Regions from separate parts of the Oceanobacillus sp. GQ8 genome, predicted to be linked through region 1. Evidence: riboswitches for the same ligand, from Rfam matches in the RefSeq annotation. Region 1 holds a riboswitch; the other holds the start of a gene.

Region 1 (7,843 bases):
TGTCATTGATGGCTAATGGCATTTGGTTCCGGTCAAGAATCTCTCCTCGAGTAGGAGCTTCGCTTTGAATACTAATTTCTCCACCATCTTTTAATTCAGGAAAAATAAAGCCAGGGTCCCACTGTACATACCAGTTTTGTTCTTCCTCTTCTCCTTCTTGGACAAGGGTAGCTTCATAGTCGAATTCAATTGGTCCCGCCATGCTTTCCATCGCTACTTCAAAGGGAATGGTAGCAGTTCCTTCTTCCATTGCGGATTCCAACTCTTCCTCGTCCAATTTTGAAAACGAAATGGAAAGGTCAGATATTGCTAGATCTTCATAAATTTTATTGTAACGATCCACATATTCTTCAGTTGGATACGTTTCAGTAGACTCACTTGATAGCATGCCATACGCATCAGAGAATTCCTGTCCATTCCAATGCTTCACATATGTATCAAATCGTTCATTTGGTGTTACTTCGTCGTCTGAACAGCCGGCTAACACTACCAAAATGATAGCAGCTAAGGCTATTGTAATCTTTTTCATCGGATCCCCCTCCAGTATCTATCTTGTAATCTAGGTCTATTATAACATGTTTGTTAAAGAATTCAGCCAATACAGAAAGCCCCAAGGAAATTGACAACCCCGGTGGCCGTTCTTACATTTGCTATTAGCCCTAATTACCTTTTTCTGTTTCAACAGGTAAGGCTGTAATAATATAACGGTCTGGAGCGCTTCCGACAAAAGAAAAAGGGTAGCAGGTGGTCAAGGTCAATACTTCCTCAGGCGCTGTAGGGGAGATGATGGTACGATCATCCGCATCCACGATCTTTGTATCCACTATTTCATAAGTGAACTCTCCATAAGGAAGTTTGACTGTTAAATGGTCTCCTAGCTCGAGCTCCCCCATACTGTGGAAAACAGTGTCCCGATGACCGGATAATACAATCTGATCGTTCTGACCTGGATATGCTGTCCCTTTATAATGACCTACCCCTTTTGCAAGGTCATTTTCATCTGTTCCTTCTACAATAGGTAAATCTGCATCTAGCCTAGGAATATACAGAATTCCGGCAGTGTCGCCTGTTTGTGGGGCAAACCCTTCCGCTGTTTCAGTTGATCCATCATCTGTTTGGATTTTTTGGCCCTCATCGAGCAATGTCTGTGCCTCTGCCAAACTATTTTTTTGCGCTTGCGCTGTATGGAACCATTGATAACCTCCAACACCTAGCAAAACGAGTCCAGCAACGATTAACAATAGGGAGAGCTTTTTCATAGGCAATACTCCTTGCGTTCGTTATTTACTTCTAGTATATAGAAAGCTTTCTTTTTTTGAAAGATCAGATAAGGAAGAGTTGAATTTTATTAAGAACAATAATTTATTAAATTTAGCAAAAAGTTAAGTAATTTAAAGATAATAGCCAAAAAAGAAAGAAAAATGTTCTTTATATAGAATTATTGAACGAATATGAAGTTTTGCAAACTGTGAAATATGACCTATACTGCAAGTAATCGTTCGTTATATAAAACAAATATGTAGATAAAAAGAACGATCATTATACATAGGGAGGGGGATATTCGCTGTATATGAAGATGATATGAGTAGTGGACGTTCGTTTATCAAGGTAACCATCATGTATTTCTTCAGGGAACAGCAGCGGAACGTATCTCAAAATATTTATAAACTATGAGGAGGAATTTTATTATGAGTATGAAGAAAAAATTAGGTCTAGGTATCGCAACAGCAGCACTAGGAATTTCATTAGTAGGTGGAGGAACATTTGCATATTTTAGTGACACAGCAGAAACAAGTGGCACATTTGCTGCAGGTACATTGGATTTAAATGCTAATCCAACTGAAGTCATTAATGTGGAAAATATTAAACCAGGCGATTGGATGAATCGTTCATTCACATTAGGCAATGGTGGATCGTTAGAAATTGCAGAAGTGTTGCTTGAAACTTCCTATGAAGTAGTTGATGCAGGTGGAGACAACGGCGATCAAGACTTTGGTGATCACATCCGTGTCAACTTCTTATGGAATGAAGACAAAGCAGTATTAGGACCATGGTCTCCAGACAATGTTGTCTACTATACGACGCTTGCAGAATTACAGAGTATGTCTCCAGACGCAGTGGCTAATGAAATCTTTATTCCTTTCTTTGAAGAACGTGGTGGACTACAACCAGGCGATTCGGATGAATTACATGTTCAATTCGAATTTGTTGAAAGTGGAGAAGATCAAAACGTCTTCCAAGGTGATTCTCTTGAGCTTCAATGGAACTTTACTGGTTACCAAGGTGAAGGCGAAGAAAAATAATTTTGTTTAAAAGAAAGGCGGGTTCTCCCGTCTTTCTTCCATACATATTATTTAAACAGAGATTTTGCTTTCGTAAGGGCAGCACGTATAGCTGCGTTTACGAAAGCAATGAATCATGTTGAATGGAGGGAAATAGGTTGCGAATGAGCCGGATGCGAAAGTTTAAAAGGTATAAGCAATTTGTGATGGTATGGAAGGTTGTAGCTATTTGTTATATTTCAGTATTTACGCTTGGATATCTCGTTTCCGGAACAGGAGCCTATTTCGTATCCTCACAAGAAAATGAACACGTTATTCAGGCAGGAACATGGTGGGATGGTAGTGAACTTGCCTTTGTAGGGAAACCAAAAGTGGATGAAAAAGCCTGCCCTGCGATGAATGTTAGCGTGGAATTGAAAAATAAAGGTTTTTCCATGACAGAGACAACTACCTATGAAGTGTTCTTTTCCGAAACAGGCAATCCACAAAAAACGGGTAAGAAAGTAGCGAGTGGTGAAATTAAAAAGCTTGAAAAGGGTGAAACAGTTTTCTTAAGCTACACAGCAGAAAAAGAAGGCTTTTATATTTTTAAAGCACTTCAGCATCCATTATATGGCGAAGAAACGGAGAAACCATTAGAGGTTTGGAGCAAAAAAGCAAATGCAAAATGTAAAGAGAAAAAAGTAAAAGAAGAAGCAGATAAAGAAGTAAAACAGGAAAAAGACGAGGAAGTTTCTACTGAGGATAAGAAACAAGAAGAGTCGAAGATCACCGAAGACACGCAAGAGAAAGCTAAACTAGAAACAGAAAAGGCTCCTGTGGAGGAAGAGAAGGACACTTCATCAACTGAGGAAAACAAACAGGAAACAGACGCATCAGAAGCAACAGAAGCTGAATCAGAAAAGCAGGAAGTAAAAGAAGAAGAGCAAACGAAAAAGCAGGCTGAAAAACAACCAGATAAGAAGCACCAGGAGCAAAGTGAAGGGATAGAGCAACCATCTACTGGAACAAAAGAGGAAGAGGGAGAATAAACATGTCACTTAAACAAGTAAAAAAGTGGGTTAGCCGCATTACGACCTATGTATTGTTCGCTGCACTAATTGTAATGGCAGTTGTCGTGGTCTCCTCAAAAGCGTCTGGAGGAGAACCAGAAATTGCCGGTTACCAGCTGAAAACCGTGTTATCAGGCTCCATGGAACCAGGAATTCAAACTGGCTCGTTAATCGCTGTTAAGCCGGATGGGGATATGAAACGGTTTAAAGATGGGGATGTCATTACCTTCATGGATGAAGAAGAAAAACTAATTACTCACCGTATTACCGAAGTAATGGCAAGTGGTGAGCAAGTGATGTACCGGACAAAAGGTGATAACAATAACGCGGAAGATCTTGAGCCAGTATTATCTGAAAACGTCGTGGCGGAATACACTGGTTTCACGATCCCTTATCTTGGATATTTGGTTAGCTTTGCACAGTCTCGAAATGGCGCATTTCTGTTACTCATTCCAGGGATTTTACTGCTATGCTACTCCGGCCTAACGATTTGGCGGACCTTGGGAGAAATAGAGAAGCAAAATAAAAAAGGTGATCAGAAACTGGAAGAAGGGCGATCACTTTCTTCCTAACAATAGAAGAAAATCTGATTTTAGGGGGTGGATTCAATGAATAAACGTTTCTTCATTCTAAGTTTTGTTTTACTACTATGCAGCTTTTTCCCATTAGGGTACGTATCCGCAGCAGAAGCAAATGAAGCAGACGCTTCTAAGGAGTTGGATATTCAACTTTCGCCAAACAACTATTTGTTCCAAGTACCCAATATGAAGCCAGGTGATTGGGCACCAAGGGATCTTAAAATCTCCAATGACGGTAGACAGGATTTTAGTTATCGTGTAGAGCTGGAAAATACGACAGAAGAGAAAGAGCTGTTTAATGAATTAATTATTGAAGTAGCAGACGGGGATAAACAACTTTATAAAGGGAATCTGCCGAATTTCTCCATTCCGGATAGAATTCTGGATGCCGGGGAACAAGAGGAATTGAAGCTAACTGTTTATTTCCCGGATCATGTGGGGAATGAATTTCAAGGGCTTGAAACGGAGTTTGTTCTCATTTTCACCGCAGAAGGAGAGGAAGATCAACAAGACTCCATCAGTGTAGGTGGGAATGTTAGTAATGGAGATGGGAACGGAACTACGGGTGATAAAGGTGGAGCAGTCTTACCTAATACATCAACAGATATTTTTACCTTCCTCCTTTTTGGAACGATTTTACTGTCTGTCGGGGGCGGCATTCTTGTTATACGTAAACTACGGTTGATTAGAGATCATCGTATCTAATAATTTCCATATTCTTCGACAAAACTGGTGTAAGGTAATCCATTTCTCTTACAAAACTAGTTGAAATAAGACAAAAGAACCTACGCAAATAGTCGTGAATTTATAGTATCATATCACTAGGCAGTTCTATTTAGTGTCATAACTACATTTCCTCAGAAAAAGGCATACTCATCGAAAGACGGGGACGCAAAATCACAGATCTACGGCATATGCTAGGATGGCTGGGTTATCTGGAAATAATAATGGGGGATAGGATATGGAAAAAATAGTTGAGCAGTTATCATTAGATGGGGAATGGATTGAATTAATCAAAAGGGCAAAGAATCTTGGAATTACTACAGAGGAAATACGTCAATTTCTAAAACAAACGGAATCATTACATAATGCTTGAATTTAATTGTACTTTATATAGAACTCCTCACCCACTTTATGTTATAATTCGCTTTGAAAGAAGGTGAGGGCATGATCGGTGAAAAAATCAAACAACTTCGCACTGAAAAAAAGATGTCCATTTCTGAATTAGCTGAAAGAGCAGGGGTCGCTAAATCATACCTTAGTTCGATTGAACGTAACCTTCAGACAAACCCATCGATCCAGTTTATTGAAAAAATAAGCACTGTTCTTGGTACGACGGTTAATGATCTTCTACGTGAAGAGAACGTAAGCGGTCCTGAGGATTTAGATAACGAATGGTTGAAAATCGTACAGGAAGCAATGGAGTCTGGTGTTTCAAAAGAACAATTTAAGGAATATCTTGAGTTTAACAAATGGCGCAGTAATAAAGATAGATGACCCATCAAAGCCGTTGCAGTGATGCACGGTTTTTTGCTTTGGCCATTTTTTAACTAGGGTATTGCCGATACCGTGGGGAGCCCAAAAAGCGAACTACACAGCACATATAACAAAGATAAGGAGAATGAATTTTGAAGAAACACATTTTCTGGCTTCTACCCATATGCTGGATGGGGATCATTTTTTATTCTTCCCATCAGCCTTATCAAAATCAAAATGTGAAACCACTTTTGAACAATCTAATAAATGTAAGTTTTCTTGAGCCGTATTTAAACTGGTTATCGTTCACCTACCATGAAAGTATCGTTAGCGTGGAACAGTTAGGTGTTGCTGGATTTATCGAATTTTTCATCCGTAAAGGTGCCCACGTATCTGTATTCTTGGTTCTCTGTTTGCTTTTTTATGTGGCCTTTCGAAAAGCTGGAAAACAAAAGCATAGTAAAGCGCTAATCTTTTCTTTGTTTCTAACGGTAATTTATGCCATATCGGATGAAATACACCAAGGATTCACACCACACAGAACACCCTATGTTGGAGATGTCATACTTGATAGCTTTGGTGCCCTGTTGGCGGTAGGCCTACTTGTCCTTTTTTACAAAAGAAAAGATAGAAGACCTCTATAAAGTTGTATAGGGAAACGAATAAGGTAATGAGATATTAATTTTTTGTAAATTTTGATCATCTACGACATGGTTCGACAACATTTTGTTCGTTCATATGCTATTATGCAACACGTAAGATATTTTTCAAAAGGCGGGGTATGAATAATGGAGCAAGAAAAGTTTAAAACGATGCTAAAAAAAGTAATCCATGATACCGAAAATCATCATATACAATCCTCTCAAGAAATGATCCAGACTTTAATTGATGAACTCACACATGAAAGACTACTTCCGAATGTTCAGCAATCTGTACTGAAGGGTAAATAAAATAAATAGTGGTCAAGATAAACCATGACTTTAAAGCTCGCCTCTTATAAATGGTAGCAAATAGAGGAGAGCTTCTTTGTGGCGAGGTTTTATGCTTCCAAAGTTCTAATAGATCTTTTTTCTTTTATATAATTTATCCTCTAGTACCTCTTTTCTCTTATTCTTCGTTTTATCAATTTTTTCATTCTCCTAAAAAGTCTTTTTTTCTGAATTATTTCTATTCAAATTCTTTATTATAGCGCTATCTCTTGCTCCATTTTCTATAAAAAAAGTGTTATGATATATATTATAGTAGAGGAGGAAGAGACAGTTGCAAACAAGGCCCATTTACATAAAAAATGTTCGCATATTAACAGAAGAAACGATTATGGAAGATAGCGCTCTTCTTTTAGAGAGCGGAAAAATATCTAAAATCGGGAAACAAACGTCCCTTCCGGATGAGATTCAAGAAATTGATGGAAAGGGAAAAATTGCTATTCCTGGCTTTATAGACGGACACATCCATGGTGCGAACGGCGCTGATGTGATGGATGCAAGCAATACAGCACTTGATTCGATTGCTTCCGTGCTGCCTAGAGAAGGAACTACAAGCTTTCTGGCAACTACGATCACACAGTCACCTGAAAACATTGTGAAAGCGCTAAAAACAATTGCTGCCTATAATAATAAGCCCGGACAGGCTGAAGTGATTGGCGTACACCTAGAAGGACCATTTATAGAAAAGTCTAAGGCAGGCGCACAACCACATGCTTATATTATGGAGCCTAGCATCGAACAGTTCGAGGAATGGCAAAAATTATCGGGAGATAAGATTAAAACAATTACGATGGCGCCAGAGCACGACCCGAATGGAACCTTTATCCGCCACGTGTCAGACCAAGGGGTAATTGTATCAGCAGGGCACACAGCTTCCAGTTTTTCAGATATGAAGCTAGCAGTAGAACATGGTGTCAAACAGGTGACCCATCTCTGTAATGCGATGACTGGTTTACATCATCGTGATATAGGTACAGTAGGAGCGGCTTTTATGCTCCATGAATTGCGAGCTGAATTGATTGCGGACGGCATTCATATAAGCAAGGAGATGCTGCAATTAGTTTACAAAACGATGGGCAGTGAAAGACTATTGCTGATCACGGATTCTATGCGGGCTAAATGCTTGCAACAGGGACGTTACGAGCTTGGAGGACAACCGGTGGTGGTAACAGAAGACCGCGCAGTTCTTGAAGACGGAACTTTGGCGGGGAGTATTTTAAAAATGCGTGACGGTGCGAAACAAATGCTTGATTTAGATGGTGTCACACTAAGGGAAGTAATCGAAATGGCTTCTGTAAATCCTGCAAAACAGCTTGGTTTATATGACCGAAAAGGAAGTATAACTGTAGGGAAGGATGCAGACTTGTTGCTAGTTGATCGTCAGCTTCATATTGCTTCTGCCATTTGTCGCGGGGAAGTAGCTTTTAGGGAGGAATAAAGGATGCAATTAAAAACAGTAGAAAATTACG
Region 2 (7,843 bases), on a different contig from region 1:
AATTAAATGTTCTTTTATATTAAGTTCCCCAGAAGATCTTACCTCGAGGTCCCCTTTCACTTTCGCACTTTTATTAATAAATGCTTTTGAGTTGTGATTAAAGATAAATGCTTGGTCAGAAAAGAGATTATAGTCGATTGTAAAGCGTATTCCTTCAAAAATTGTTATCCCATTTGGAAACCATGCATTTCCTTGGTGAACTGTAGGAGTTAAACAGGAATTCCACTCCCCAAATGTTGATTGACTAAATTTCTTATCACCATAATAATCACAGTACTCATCTTTTTCAGGAGGTTTCCCTTCTTCGTCATTTTCTACATCATCAATATCATCGCTGTCTTTTAGTTGAATAGCTAGATTATAAGGCTCCGATTTGTTCCAAGTCGTTTCAGTTGTATATGTTTTATCGGTCTTACTTTTGACAGTTAGTTTAACCTGCATTGCTTTTGAATTATTAGCGTTTGTAAAACAACCATTTTCCTCTGTTAATTCTTGATCACCATTTGTTAAGTTCATAGAAACTACTTCTAGGTCACCGTGTCTTCCGTCATAACAAATACTACGACCTTCCGTAAACTGATTTCTCATCTCACTAAGTAAAACGTTGGTATTTTGTTTCAACGATATATTAGCACTTGCCTCTTTTTCACTGCCTAATAATTGCATTAAGACACTAGAAGATAATGTTATGACGATTGCTAATAAACCAAGTGCAGCAAGGAGTTCAACAAGTGTAAACCCTTTTTCATTATGAAGTTGTCGAAAATTCATATTTTCACATCCATTAAAATGCTATAATAGGATAAAAGTCACATGTGAGGCGTGGTTATCAGAATGGTCAAAAATTTTTTTAATAATGATCGTGGTTTTACCCTTATAGAGATTATAGCATCAATAGCGCTTCTCGCACTAGTTATTATGGTACTTCTGCCAATATTTCCACAAGTTTTTAAGTGGACTGGAAAAACGGAAAATGAACTTACTGCAAGTAATTTAGTAGGCCAAGTAGCCTATGATGTTAAAAATGATAGAGTAGAAGGTTGGTATCCTACCCCTGTCAAAGAGTGTAAAGGGGAGGAAAAGGGAATTTCATATAAGACCTACACATTAAATGATATAAATTACCAGAGTACTATAGGTCTTTGTAAAGAGGCATCTGTTAATCTGTATCGCGCAGAAATAAAGGTTTATGGGGAAAACAATAACCTTATTAGTGAGTCTTATACATATATAAAAAGTGAGGAAAAACCATGAACTTGAAAGGTGAAAGTGGCGCGGCGCTAGTCCTAACTCTTTTAATGATTACATTACTGCTCTTATTCGTAACGATGTTGTCTGGACAAGTTATTCAAACAACAAAACAAGTTACGACAACAGAAAAACGTATTGATGCAGAGTTAGTTTCGCAAATGGGGATAGATTATGTGCAATCTGTTTTAGAAACGTATGAATATAATGAGCTCCAAGATGTAATGGATTATTTGTCAACAAAATTGGATGAGTACTTGCAAATTTCAAAAACGGGAAATCCGATCCTTATACTGGATGAAGCCAGGCAGTTCGAAATTGAACTACCAGACCCTCTTCCTGAGGTTATTGAAGGAGAAGATTTAGAAGTTACCTATATAAGTATTGGTAGATCAATGGGTCAGACTATAGAAACTAACGATACTATTACGATAACATTTGAAAGGGATGAATAATTTGATCACACGTAAACGTCTTGGAGACCTGCTACGTGACGCGGGACTGGTTACAGAACAACAAATAAACGAAGCGCTTGAAAATAAAAAAAGCAATCAAAAACTTGGCGATGCCCTCCTCGAGCATGGCTTTATAACAGAAAAGCAATTGATTGAAGTCCTGGAATTCCAGCTAGGCATTCCACATGTGTCGCTATATCGATATCCAATCGATGAAAATGTCCTCCAATTCGTCACAAGGGAATCTGCTCAGCAAAACTTGATTATGCCATTGCAGATTAGTGATACGGAACTAATGGTGGCGATGAAGGATCCAATGGATTATTTTGTTATTGATGATTTGGAAATGGAAACAGGTTTTAGCATTTCTCCGGTTATTGCTGCGAAGGATGATATCCTGTTTGCGATCAATAAATACTACTACAAAAACGAACCAGAAATGATAGATAACAATAAAAATGGGGAAGCAGAAGCTCCGATTATTCAGTTGTTTGATCAGTTGCTTACAACTGCTGTTCAGTTAAAGGCGAGTGATATACATATCGATCCACAGGAAGCAGCCGTTCAAGTCCGTTATCGAATTGATGGAAAGCTACAAACAGAAAAGGTTGTTGCCAAGCAGATGCAGAATGCCTTGATTGCACGAATTAAAATTTTGGCAGACTTAAATATTACGCAGACAAGGCTGCCGCAGGACGGAAGAATTAGAACGACGGTTGGTTTAACACCAGTTGACCTACGAATCTCTTGTTTACCAACAGTGTACGGAGAAAAGGTTGTTATTCGAATACTGGATTTAAATCAAGCATTAAAGAAAGTTAATGAGTTAGACTTCTCGCAAAGCAATCTCAAAAAATATGAAGATTTAATAAGCCGTCCTTCAGGTCTTGTGCTCTTAACAGGTCCTACAGGTTCTGGGAAAACTTCCACATTGTATGCAGCACTTCATCAACTGAATTCAGAAGCGGTTAATATCGTGACAGTAGAAGACCCTGTGGAGTATCAATTAGAAGGAATTAATCAGGTACAGGTGAACAGTTCTGTTGGATTATCTTTCTCAAATGGCTTGCGTTCCATTTTACGACAGGACCCCAATGTAATCATGGTAGGGGAAATTCGCGACCAGGAAACAGCAGAAATCGCAATCCGCGCTTCCCTAACAGGTCACCTTGTTTTTAGTACCCTTCACACCAATAGTGCAGTGGATGCGATTCCGCGTTTAATAGACATGGGAATTGAACCATATTTAGTTGTGTCCTCCTTATCTGGTGTCGTAGCCCAAAGGCTTGTTCGCAAGCTTTGTAGAGATTGTTTAATAGAGCGGCCTGCAACAGATATGGAAAAAGAGATCTTTGAAAACAATGGAATGAGCGTAGAACACGTCTATGATAGTGAAGGTTGTTCCGTTTGTCACCAACGTGGTTATCGTGGAAGAATTGCAGTTCAAGAGGTACTAGTAATCGATGATGCGATTCGCGGAATGCTATTGAATAATGGCTCTATGGCTGACATAAGAGCCTATATGAAAACTCAGGGAACAGCATTCCTGATGCAGGATGGACTTGAAAAAATTAAAGCTGGAAAGACGTCAATGGAAGAGATTATGCAAGTTTCCATTCGATTGTAGGGGGGGATAGAATGCGTGACATAATTGAACAATTGCTTACAGAAGCATATAACAACAATGCATCAGATATGCATTTAACAATTGGTAAAGCCCCCGTATTCCGAATAAATGGCAAGCTCGTCGAGCAGGACAAGCCCCGGTTAAAACCAACAGAAACGAAGCAAATTGTACAATCTATTTTACCGGAAACTTTATGGGAAACGTTAGAGACGACGAGAGAGTTAGATTTTTCTTATGGTATTCAAGGAGTTTCCAGATTTCGGATAAATGCGTTTTATCAGCGCGGTGAATTATCGTTAGCAATTCGTATTATTCCGAACCGTATACCATCAATTGAGGAACTGAACCTTCCTTTGGTAACAAAGGAAATTGTACAGGAACCACAAGGACTTGTTCTGGTTACGGGGCCGACAGGAAGTGGAAAAAGCACGACACTTGCTTCCATGATTGATTACATTAATCAGACGATGCAAAAACATATTATCACATTAGAAGATCCGATTGAATATATGCATACTCATAATCAATCAATCATTGATCAACGTGAGGTTGGATTTGATACAAAGAGTTTTGTAAATGGCTTAAGAGCTAGCTTAAGGCAGGATCCCGATATCATTTTACTTGGAGAGATGCGTGACCTCGAAACGATCTCTACAGCTATAACAGCGGCGGAGACGGGTCATCTCGTTCTTGGAACGCTACACACAACAGATGCCGTTTCTACAATTGAGCGGATTATTGATGTGTTTCCACCAGCTCAGCAAACGCAAATACGTATTCAACTATCAACGATTTTAAAAGCGGTAATTTCTCAGCGTCTATTGGTCACAAAGGATTATACAGGAAGAAGGGCAGCAACAGAGGTACTTCGAAATACTTCCGCTGTAAAGAACCTTATTCGAAATGAAAAATTACATCAAATCCAAAATGTATTACAAACTTCAAGGGATCATGGAATGCATACATTGGATATGGAATTGAAGCGACTTCTGCAAGAAGACCAGATTTCCATGGAAGCAGCAGCACCGTTTATGCAAGGAAGGAGCTCCTAGTATGGACTTTCAATATGTCGGCAAACGGATGTCGGGTGAGCGAATTAAAGGAAAAATTGATGCCGATTCAAAACATCGAGCTCTTAGCGAATTAGAAAAACAAGGACTATTAATTACACGAATTGAAGAAACGAAACCATGGAATAAAGATATTATTTTGAATAAGCGTGTTAAAAACAAAGACTTTGTTCTGTTCCTGAGACAATATTCTACACTGATTCATGCTGGGATTACCATAACGGATGCGACAGATACGATGTCAAAACAAACCGATAATTATGCACTTCGTTCAGCCCTAGATGATATGCTAAAACAGTTAGAGCAGGGTGTCTCGCTATCTACTGCAGCGGAAAAACAATCCAATGTTTTTCCTGAACTACTTGTAAATATGATTCATGCTGGAGAAGTAAGTGGGAAACTAGATGAAATTCTAAGCCAAATGGCTGATTATTACGAGAAAGAATATCGCAACAAGCAGAAAGTCGTCTCCGCATTGCTTTATCCAAGTGTGGTAGGTGTCATTACATTATTTTTAAGTGTGTTTTTACTAGTATTTATTGTGCCGCAATTTGTTACAATGTTTCATTCGTTTGGAGAAGAAATACCGCCGTACACGCAATTTATTTTAAGTCTTAGTGACTGGCTTGGCGTTTATTGGTGGAGCATTGCTCTCCTTATAGTATTACTAGTTTTTCTCGGCAAATATATGTTACGATATGATAGTTTTCGCTTTCGTTTAGATACATACAAGCTACGTTTTCCTTTTCTTGGCGTTCTTGCGCATAAGGGAGCGCTGGTCCGGATGACGCAAACATTAAGTACATTGGTTAACAGCGCAGTTCCCATATTAGAAGCAGTGGGGATAACAGAAAAAGTCGTTGGGAACAAAGTGATACAAGAGGTACTGCATGATTCTAGGGAAAGCCTAAGTGAAGGTGAGTCGATCACAAAACCAATGAAAAACCACTGGGTGATTCCCCCACTAATTATTCAAATGATGCAAATTGGTGAAAAAACAGGAACGTTGGATCAAATGCTAGCAAAAGCGGCTTCTTTCTATGAAGAAGAAGTAGAACAATTATCAAATAGGATTAAAACGTTAATAGAGCCGCTTATGATTATTGTTCTTACGTTCATTGTAGGTGGTATCATAACCGCTGTTGTTATACCAATGTTTTCTATGTTCGAAAATTTACAATAAAAGTGTGGTAAATTGTAATTTTATATAATATAATAGTACTAGGTAAATAGACGGATGCTATGAAGGGTTATCTCTATTTGGGCACTTTGATAATCCGGAGCAAGTAGTGCAACCGACCTGACTGTGTTACTAAATATACATATTTAGAGAGGCGGGGATTTTTATGCTTACACGCATGAAAAAAATGTTGAAAAAAGAAAAAGGATTTACGTTGGTAGAGCTTTTAGCAGTTATTGCAATTTTAGCTATTATTGTTGCTATTGCGGTTCCTACGATTGGGAATGTTATTGATAATTCAAAAGCCGAAGCTACAATAGCGAATCAAGAGTTGGTTGAAAATGCTGCAAGGCTTGCTGATGTTTCGGGCGTTGGACCAGCTGATGCTGAAGCTGGTTATACAATGAAAGAGCTAGTAGATGCAGGATTCTTAGACGTTGATCTTGGAGATTTTGAACTTAAAGGTAATGTGAAAGTTACAACAAGCGATGATGGTGGAAAAACTTTTAAATACGAGTAATTAATATAACTAATATACACTAATGCAACGCCCTTGCCCCAAAGCAGGGCGTTTTCTTCAATTATAAACATCTTTAACATGAAGGAGTACATAAATGGAAAGTGTCATGATTTTATTGTTTTTCGCTTTAGGCTTGCTCTTTGGGTCTTTTTTTAATGTGGTCGGACTGCGGGTTCCAAAGAAAATTCCTTTTGCGAATGACCGCTCCAGGTGCCCCAACTGTGACCATCAATTGGCGTGGTATGATAATATACCGCTTTTATCATTCGCCATACAGCGGGGTAAATGCCGATACTGCGGTAAACCAATTTCTTCCATTTATCCAGTTGTTGAGGCACTGACAGGCGTGCTTTTTGCACTTAGTTACATACAACTTGGACTGCACAAGGAAATCGTTACAGCATTGTTGCTCGTTTCTTTGCTTATGATCATCCTTGTGTCAGATCTTGCTTACATGCTTATACCCAATAAGGTTTTATTATTTTTCTTGCCGTTCCTCGCTATTATGCGTTTTCTTGAACCTCTGGAACCGTGGTGGAGCAGTCTAGTAGGAGCCATTGCGGGTGTGGTAATTATTGCTCTTGTTATTATGATTAGCAGGGGTGGTATGGGCGCAGGGGATATGAAGCTTTTTGGTGTACTAGGGATTGTGCTTGGGTTACAAGGCACTCTTCTAGCTTTCTTTCTTTCCTGTATCATTGGAGCAATAGTGGGACTGCTGTTAATCGTGCTAAAAGTAATCGACCGAAAGCAGCCGGTTCCCTTTGGGCCGTATATCGTGCTCGCTTCCCTGATAACATACTTCTATGGTGAGAGATTAATAGACTGGTATATTACAATACTCTAATAAGGGCGTGACAGCATGGGATTGATGTCTAATGGCAGGGTTAATATCGTGATTACGAACCGAAAATTACGGTATACCTATCATAAAAGCAATAAGATGGAAGGGTTGCAAGAACACGGAGAGCTAGAGCTTCCTCCATCTGTCTTAGAAGAAGGCAAGATAATTGATAAAGCTTTATTTTCTGAGCTCATCAGACAGCTTGTGCATGAGCATAAATGGAAAAGAAAAAAGCTTTTATTTGCGGTCCCTGATGACACGGTAGTAATCAGGCAATTAGAAGTGCCAGCAGCTTTATCAAGAGAAGAAGCGAAAGGCTATATCGAGACACAGCTGGGGAATAGTATTTATTTACCATTTTCCAATCCTGCTATCGCGATAGATTTTCTTGAAAAACTGGATGACAAGCAACATGTTTTACTGTTTGCTTATCCAAAAGAAAAGATAACGGATTATGTTGATGTCTTTGAACAGCAAGGACTGCGTCCCGTGGTGGCAGATTTGACCTCCTTGTCTGTATATCGGTATTACATGGCCACAAGGCAGGAAACAACACAACACCATATCCTTCTCGTTCACTGGAATGAAGATGCGCTTGTATTAACGGCCTTCAAAGAAAACAAGCCTGTATTTACAAGAAACATGAAAGTGGAACAAGTAACAGAGGAAGTAGATATTGAGCGAACTATTGATGAGTATTTAATTGAAATAAATCGCATCATTGATTTCTATCAATATTCCATCACAAAAGGGAATGGCCAAATAGAACTTCTTTTATTATCTGGTGATTATCCTGGTTTACCAATATTGAAACAACGATTTACAGAGTCAATCATAGTGGTAGAGGATTTTACAAATGGCGAGCTACCTTCAAAATACACAGACGTTCTTGGTCTGGC

The links. Region 1 has a riboswitch for cyclic di-GMP ahead of AC6CHS_RS11330 (anti-repressor SinI family protein). Riboswitches for the same ligand answer to the same signal wherever they lie in the genome.
Region 2: another riboswitch for cyclic di-GMP. It lies ahead of AC6CHS_RS00325 (prepilin-type N-terminal cleavage/methylation domain-containing protein); the one in region 1 lies ahead of AC6CHS_RS11330 (anti-repressor SinI family protein).

Annotation. Positions count from the first base shown of each region.
Region 1 covers NZ_JCAXEV010000003.1:506,219-514,061, forward strand. The annotation lists gene AC6CHS_RS11300 (penicillin-binding transpeptidase domain-containing protein) at 1-529, opposite strand, end outside; gene srtD (class D sortase, LPxTATN-specific) at 660-1,259, opposite strand; gene AC6CHS_RS11310 (TasA family protein) at 1,689-2,303, shown strand; gene tapA (amyloid fiber anchoring/assembly protein TapA) at 2,456-3,313, shown strand; gene sipW (signal peptidase I SipW) at 3,316-3,906, shown strand; gene AC6CHS_RS11325 (TasA family protein) at 3,943-4,617, shown strand; cyclic di-GMP riboswitch class I at 4,769-4,851, shown strand; gene AC6CHS_RS11330 (anti-repressor SinI family protein) at 4,874-5,008, shown strand; gene AC6CHS_RS11335 (helix-turn-helix domain-containing protein) at 5,080-5,409, shown strand; gene AC6CHS_RS11340 (VanZ family protein) at 5,541-6,032, shown strand; gene AC6CHS_RS11345 (hypothetical protein) at 6,177-6,338, shown strand; gene nagA (N-acetylglucosamine-6-phosphate deacetylase) at 6,649-7,812, shown strand; gene nagB (glucosamine-6-phosphate deaminase) at 7,816-7,843, shown strand, end outside.
Region 2 covers NZ_JCAXEV010000001.1:58,296-66,138, forward strand. The annotation lists gene AC6CHS_RS00295 (prepilin-type N-terminal cleavage/methylation domain-containing protein) at 1-771, opposite strand, end outside; gene AC6CHS_RS00300 (type II secretion system protein) at 835-1,254, shown strand; gene AC6CHS_RS00305 (hypothetical protein) at 1,251-1,703, shown strand; gene AC6CHS_RS00310 (GspE/PulE family protein) at 1,696-3,330, shown strand; gene AC6CHS_RS00315 (type IV pilus twitching motility protein PilT) at 3,342-4,382, shown strand; gene AC6CHS_RS00320 (type II secretion system F family protein) at 4,384-5,583, shown strand; cyclic di-GMP riboswitch class II at 5,628-5,710, shown strand; gene AC6CHS_RS00325 (prepilin-type N-terminal cleavage/methylation domain-containing protein) at 5,759-6,100, shown strand; gene AC6CHS_RS00330 (prepilin peptidase) at 6,195-6,947, shown strand; gene pilM (type IV pilus biogenesis protein PilM) at 6,963-7,843, shown strand, end outside.